One region of the Haloactinopolyspora sp. genome, then DNA from elsewhere that is predicted to be linked to it. Evidence: riboswitches for the same ligand, from Rfam matches in the RefSeq annotation. Region 1 holds a riboswitch; the other holds the start of a gene.
The links. A riboswitch is a leader RNA that binds a small molecule or an ion and turns the genes downstream of it on or off. The one in region 1 is predicted to bind thiamine pyrophosphate.
Positions count from the first base shown of each region.

Region 1 (3,403 bases):
GCGCCCGGATCCCGTTGCGCTGCAGCAACTCCCAGATCGATCCCTCACCGCCGGCCTGCACGCGGCGGAGTGCCACCGTGGTGAGCTCCGTTCCGGACTCACGCAGTGCCGCCTCCAGGCCGGTCAGGCTGCGCGCGCCGCCGGTGCCCATGATCAGCCGTGAGCTCAGCGGCACCCCGGCGATGACGAGCTGATCGTCGGTATCGGGCTGGATCGTGGTCACGTCAGCCGCCCTGGACCGCGGTGATGATCTCGACGGTGTCGCCGCTGCCGAGAGTGATGGAGGACCAGTCGCTGCGCGGTACGACGGCCTGGTTGACCGCGACCGCGACGCCACGATCGGAGTACGTCCCGTCAGAGCGGGTCAGCAGCCGGGCGACCGCGTCGCGCACGGTCACCGACTCATGCAGGGTGACCGGGTCACCGTTCATGATCACGTGGGTGGTCATATTCGCCCTCCGGACGGTGTCGATGGTGTTGGATCGCGGCCGAACCGGCGGGGGTCGGCCGCGGACGTGGGGATGCTCCCCGCGGATATCAGCTCGGTGACGGCGGCGGCGGTGGCCGGCGCCAGAAGGATCCCGTTGCGATAGTGGCCGGTGGCGACGACCAGCCCGTCGACGGCCGAGGCCCCAACCAGGGGGAGGTTGTCCGGCGAACCGGGACGGGCTCGCGCCGTGGCCTCGATGAGCGGCAGTTCGTCGAGGCCGGGAATCATCGCCCGAGCATCGCGCAGTAGCGCGAACACCGCGCCCGCCGTGACGATGCGGTCGTCGGGCTGCTCCTCGCTGGTGGCCCCGACGACGATCTCGCCGTCGGCCCGCGGGACGAGATAGATCGACCGGGTCTGGACGAACCCGCGGACGACATGATCGAGCGTGAAGTCAGGATGGCCACTGGAGTCCAGCCGCAGTACTTGGCCCTTCACCGGCCGGGTCGGCACCGCGGCCATCGGCAGATCGCGGACGAGATCGCGACTGGCCCAGCCGGCCGCCAGGACGACCGTTCCCGCAGGATGCCGCGAGCCGGAGTCGTCCGCCACCCCGGTCACCCGCCCGTCCGGTGCGCGCGAGAGCCCGACGGCGCGCCGCCGGACGATCTCGACGCGCCGGACCTCGAGCGCAGCCAGCAGCGCGCGGTGCACCTGCCGCGGATCGGCCTGGTGGTCGTTCGCGGCCCAGATGGCGCCCGCGATCCGCGGTCCCAGCAACGGCGTGGTGTGCCGAGCGGTGTCGACGGTGATCTCTTCGACGTCGAGGCCCCACTGGCGGCGCAGGTCGAGCAGGCGGCGCAGTTGGGCGCGGTCGCCGGAGTCGTAGGCGACGGTGAGCGTGCCGCATCGGCGCAGACCCGTCGACCGGCCGGACTCCGCCTCCAGCTCAGCGGCGAACGCGGGCCACGCCTTCGCGGCTTCGACGTTCATCCGGGTCAGGTCGTGCTCGCCGAAGTCGGATTCGCTGACGGCGGCGAGCATGCCAGCCGCTGCGTGCGTCGCGCCGTCGCCCGGCGCCGGGTCGATACTGACGACGTGCATCCCCAGCTGGGACAGCCGCCAGGCGATGGCTGCGCCGATCACGCCGCAGCCGATGACGGCCACGTCCGCCGACGACGCCGGCTTCATCCGCGCTCCCTTCGCTGGCATCACCCAGATCAGGTTCCTGACGGTCGGCCTGCTCGGCCCTCTCAGCCCCGTCACCAGGGCTCCCGTGCACCACTACCGTAGCGCGTCGCCCATGGTGAGCCGGTGGCAGACTGCCGGGCATGACCACAGCAGCACTCGACGTCCGGCACCGGCTACACCAAGCACGCCTGTATCTGTGCACCGATGCCCGGCGCGACACCGGCGACCTGGAGGATTTCCTGCACGCTGCGCTGGCCGGCGGCGTGGACATCGTGCAGTTGCGCGACAAGACACTGGACGTGCGCGACGAACTGGAACTGCAGCCGGTCGTGGCGCGGGTGGCAGCCGAGCACGGCGCCCTTGTCGCCGTCAACGACCGCGCCGACGTAGCGCAACTGACCGGCGCTGAGGTCTTCCACACCGGCCAGACCGATCTGCCGATCGCCGCATCGCGGCAGTTGCTCGGCCCCGACGTGGTGTTGGGCCGCTCGACACATTCATCCGAGCAGGCTGCCGTCGCCGACCGCGACCCCGACGTCGACTATTTCTGCGTCGGCCCGGTGTGGCCCACCCCGACGAAGCAGGGCCGCCCGGCCGTCGGCGTGGACACGGTGCGCGCGGTCGCGCAGACGAACCCGGTCACGCCGTGGTTCGCGATCGGCGGGATCGACGAGCAGACCATCGGCGATGTCGTCGAGGCCGGTGCTCGACGGGTGGTCGTCGTTCGCGCGATCACCGGTGCCGACGATCCACAAGCGGCCGCGCGCCGGCTCAAAAATCGTCTCGCTGCGCTGAGCTGACCGGCTCGGCCGTCCTCAGCCGGCGCGAAGGTCGGCATATTCAGGATGCTTGTCCAGGTACGACGCGACGAACGGGCACTTGGCGACGACCGTGTCACCGGCGGCGCGAGCGTCGTCCAAGAGCGCTCGGGCGAGTGCTCCGCCGATGCCGCGGCCCTCGGCCACCGGGCTGACCTCGGTGTGAATCGCCGTGACTCGGCTTCCATCGCGTGCGTAGGAGAGTTCGCCGACCCTCTCGCCGTCCAGGTAGGCGGCATAGGCTTGCGCCGTCCTGGTGATCTCGATGTTCACGTGGTGCCCGCCTCCGCACGTCATCATCGCTGCGCGTGATCGTGACCTTTTACCGTAGCTGACGACGCGCTCATGCGCTCAGGTGTGGACCTGGTGTGGCTGCGTCACGGCGGTCCTGCCACGATGCACGAATGCGTCTTGATCATGTGTCGTATGCGGCCAGACCGGACGGGCTGGATGCCACGGCGCGCGCTCTGGCCGGCGAGCTCGGCGTCGACCTCATCGATGGCGGGGCGCATCCGCGGTTCGGCACCCGCAACCGGATCCTGCCGCTGGCCGGCGGCCATTACATCGAGGTCGTGGCCGCGCTCGAGCACCCGTCGACCGACGACATCGCCTTCGGTCAAGCCGTCAAGGCCCGTAGCGAGCAAGGCGGCGGATGGCTCGGCTGGGTGGTCGCGGTGGACGACATCGGCCCGGTCGAGCAGCGACTCGGCCGACCGGCCATGGTCGGTAACCGGAAGCGCCCGGACGGCTTCGAACTGGCGTGGCGGCAGGTCGGTGTGTGTGGGCTGGTGGTCGACCCACAGCTGCCGTTCGTCGTGCACTGGCAGTCCGACCCGGCCGAACACCCGTCGAAGGGCGGCGACGGCGTCGAGCTGGTGAGCATCGAGATCGCCGGCGACCCGCGCCGGGTGACGGACTGGCTGGGTCAGACGCAGAACTTCCCGCTCGAGGACGTGCACGTGTC
Region 1 covers NZ_DAHVSH010000191.1:12-3,414, reverse strand. The annotation lists gene M6444_RS20755 (thiazole synthase) at 1-223, opposite strand, end outside; gene thiS (sulfur carrier protein ThiS) at 225-449, opposite strand; gene thiO (glycine oxidase ThiO) at 446-1,621, opposite strand; TPP riboswitch at 1,611-1,718, opposite strand; gene thiE (thiamine phosphate synthase) at 1,762-2,421, shown strand; gene M6444_RS20735 (GNAT family N-acetyltransferase) at 2,437-2,712, opposite strand; partial or broken gene M6444_RS20730 (VOC family protein) at 2,844-3,403, shown strand, end outside.

Region 2 (3,403 bases), on a different contig from region 1:
GCCCACACGCCGGCACAGGTCGCGGGCGCGCCAAGCGTGCAGCGGCGTGGCGGGCGAGTCCAGCAGCCGGGCGGCGCCGGTGTCCGGGCGCAACAGGCCCGCCAGCACCATCGCCAGGGTGGACTTGCCGCTGCCGTTCGCGCCGGTGACGACCACGGCCTCGCCGCGCCGGACGGTGAGGTCGGCTTCGTGCAGCGCGGCCCGCTCGGTGTGGGGGTAGGTCACGCTGACCTCGTTCGCAGCGAGCAAGGGGTCGCCGCCGGGGCCGGGCCGATACGCCGGCGGCGGGCGTCCCCACGGCGCCGGCACCCACACGCCGTCGCGTTCGAGATCCCGGCCGCGCCGGGCGAACACGTCGCCCGGCGCGCCGTCGTCGGCCACGCCGCCGCCGGGAGCGAGCACCACGACCCGGTCGACGAGCTCGACGACCTCGTCGACGCGGTGCTCCACGATCAGCAGGGTCGAGCCGGCCTCGTCGAGCGCGCGCTCCAAGGTGCCGAGGACGGTCGTTCGCCCCGGCGGGTCGAGATTGGCCGTGGGCTCGTCGAGGACGAGCACGCTCGGACGTCGTACCAGAGCGCCGGCCAGGGCCAGGCGTTGCTGCTCACCGCCGGACAGCGCCGCGGTGGGCCGGTCGCGGCCGTAACCGAACCCGACCTGAGCCAGCGCTGCGTCCACGCGCGGCCAGATCTCGTCGGCCGGCACTCCGGCGTTCTCGAGCCCGAACGCCACGTCGTCCCCGGACCGCGACATGACCAAGGACGTCTCGGGGTCCTGCTGGAGCATGCCGATCCGGTCGCGGGCCGCCTCGGCCGGCTGCCCGTCCACCAGGATCTCGCCTTCGGTCTCGGCGGCGGTCTCGGGGTCGAGCAGCCCGGCGACCCCGCGCAGCAACGTGGACTTGCCCGCGCCGGATCCGCCCATCAGCAGCACCCGTTCACCGGCCTCGATGTCGAGGTCGACCCCCCGGCATGCCCAGGCCCGCCGCCCGGCGTAGCGCCAGCCCCAGCTGCGCAGGCTCACCCGCGCGCCGCGCAGGGTCCGCCCCATCAGATCTCGCCCTGGGTCCGCCCGGCAGCGAACGGCGCCAGCGCGCCCGTGCGAGCCAACGCGCGCACCAGCACGTAGCCCAGCACGCCGGCCACGACCGTGCCGGTCGCCACGGCGCACAGCACGTAGACGACCTTCCAGTCCCAGGCGTAGGGCGCGATCGACGACACCGTCGCCTCGTACAGGCCCATCGCCAGCCCCGCTCCCGCGCCGGCCAGGATCGCCGGAACGAATCCCCAGCGCCGGTAGAACAGCAGCGCGAACACGAGTTCGGCGCCGAGGCCTTGCCACACACCCGACATGAACACGGCCAGGCCCCACGCCGAGCCGAAGAACATCGAAATCGTGGACGCGACGACCTCGGTGAACAGGGCGGCACCGGGCTTGCGCACCACCAGCCCGCCCACCACGGCCGGCATCAGCCACACCCCGGCGATCAACGGCGCGGCCGGGGAGCTGGCCAGCGGGGCGCTGATGGTGGGGTAGACGAGGTTGTTCCATGCGGCGAACAGCACGCCGAACGCGGCGGCTAACACGGAAGCCACGACGATGTCGACGGTGCGCCATCCCCAGCGCCGTCGCGGCGACGCGCTGGTCTCGGATCGGCTCATGTGTCTGCTGCTCCTCTCGCTGGACGACAGAGGAGCACCTGCATTCGAAAACAGCGCATCCGTGGGCTCGAGGGCCCCGGACACACTGCGGTGCGAAGAGTATCGACTCCCTGCGCCGGCATGATCCGGATCAGGTTCGAGGGTCTGCGGGATGTCCCGCACTCTCAGCGCTGCAGCGCTCCCCTGTCGTGGGTATGAAGTTGTCCTGGCTGCCTAGGCTAGCACCGGGTATGCTCCGTCGCGGCGGTCGTGCGGACCGCGCCCAACCGTTTGAGCCGATTCGAACGAGGTCGACCACCCATGCCGAAGGCTGTTCGCCGCCTGGCCGCAGTGGGCGTCGCCGTCGGATTGGCCGCTACGGCCACGGCGTGCAGCATCGGCCCCGAGCACCGCTCGGTGGCACCACTGGCGCAGATCTCCGTGAGCAACGCGGCCGCCCAGAACGGCATCGCCGAGCTGGAACCGGCCACGGCCCTGAAGAAGACCATCGCCGCGATGGAGGCCACCGGGTCGTACCGGGTCAGCGGCACCACGACCAGCGGTAAGGCCATCGACATCACGTTCGACGTCGGGGTCGGCTCGGTCGGCACGATCAACACCGGCAATCCGATGCAGATCCTGGCCGCCGACGGCTCGGTGTTCGTCAGTGGCGACGCCGACTCCATGTCGGCCCTCGTGGGAGCCGACGCCGACGAGACGATCGCCGGCAAGTGGATACACATCACTCCGGACTCCGAATCCGGCTTCGACATCTTCGCCGACGGCGCCACTTTCGCCCAGGCGGTCCTCGGCGCCGGCGCACCATCGGAGATGACCGGCGTCGCCGAAGTGGACGGACGCCTGGCCGTCGGCCTGCTGTTCCCGGAGACCGGCGCGACGCTGTGGGTGGCCGCCATCGGCGAGCCCCTGCCACTGCGCTTCGAAGAGAAGGGCGCCTCGGCCGGGAAAGGGATCCTGACCTTCACCGACTTCGGCGAGCCGGTCGAGATCCAGCCGCCGACCGACGACGAGTTGCTCGACGTCGAAGACCTTCCGGCGGAGTAGCTGCGCTACCTGGACGCCGTCGTGCGTCATAATCATCCATTGTGGAACTAGTGGGTTCGGTTGCCGTGGGGCTCACCAGCCTGTTCGGGCGGGTTCGCGCGGACGGGTTGCACCACCTACCGGCACAGGGCCCAGCCATCGTGGCCGTCAATCACACCACCATCGCCGACGTTCCGCCGGTTCTGGCCACGTTGCACCGCGCCGGACTACGGCCCAGCGTTCCCTGCGGCCGGGCGTCGTGTGGCGTCGACCACGCACACATCCGGTTCATGGCGTCATCGATGGTGTTCGAGAACCCGCTCATCGGGCCGCTGGCTCGGCAGGCGGGCATGATCGAGGTGGGGGTGCGCCAGGCCGGTGCCGCGGCTCTCCGCGCGGCACGCGAAGCGCTCGGCCGCGGCGAAGTCGTGGGCATCTATCCCGAAGGCGACGTGTCGGCCACCGAGGACGGCTCACCGCGCCGGTTCCGCTTCGGCGTGGGGCGGCTGGCCAGCGAGACCGGTGTCCCGGTGGTGCCCGTAGCTCATCACGACGCCCGCCGCATCGGCTCCGGCTCCACGGCACGCAGCCTGGGCGGGGCGCTGACGTCCATCGTGCGCCGCCCGACCGTCCGGCTGCGGGTCGGGCCTCCGATTCTCGGCGAAGAGTACGCGGGGTTGCCGCTGCGTGACGTCGTCAACTTGATCCAGGATCGGGTG
Region 2 covers NZ_DAHVSH010000187.1:30,398-33,800, forward strand. The annotation lists gene M6444_RS20430 (ABC transporter ATP-binding protein) at 1-1,050, opposite strand, end outside; gene M6444_RS20435 (ECF transporter S component) at 1,050-1,661, opposite strand; TPP riboswitch at 1,752-1,856, opposite strand; gene M6444_RS20440 (hypothetical protein) at 1,962-2,705, shown strand; gene M6444_RS20445 (lysophospholipid acyltransferase family protein) at 2,747-3,403, shown strand, end outside.
Region 2: it holds a riboswitch for thiamine pyrophosphate, as region 1 does, so the genes downstream of both, M6444_RS20435 (ECF transporter S component) here and thiO (glycine oxidase ThiO) in region 1, are expected to answer to the same signal.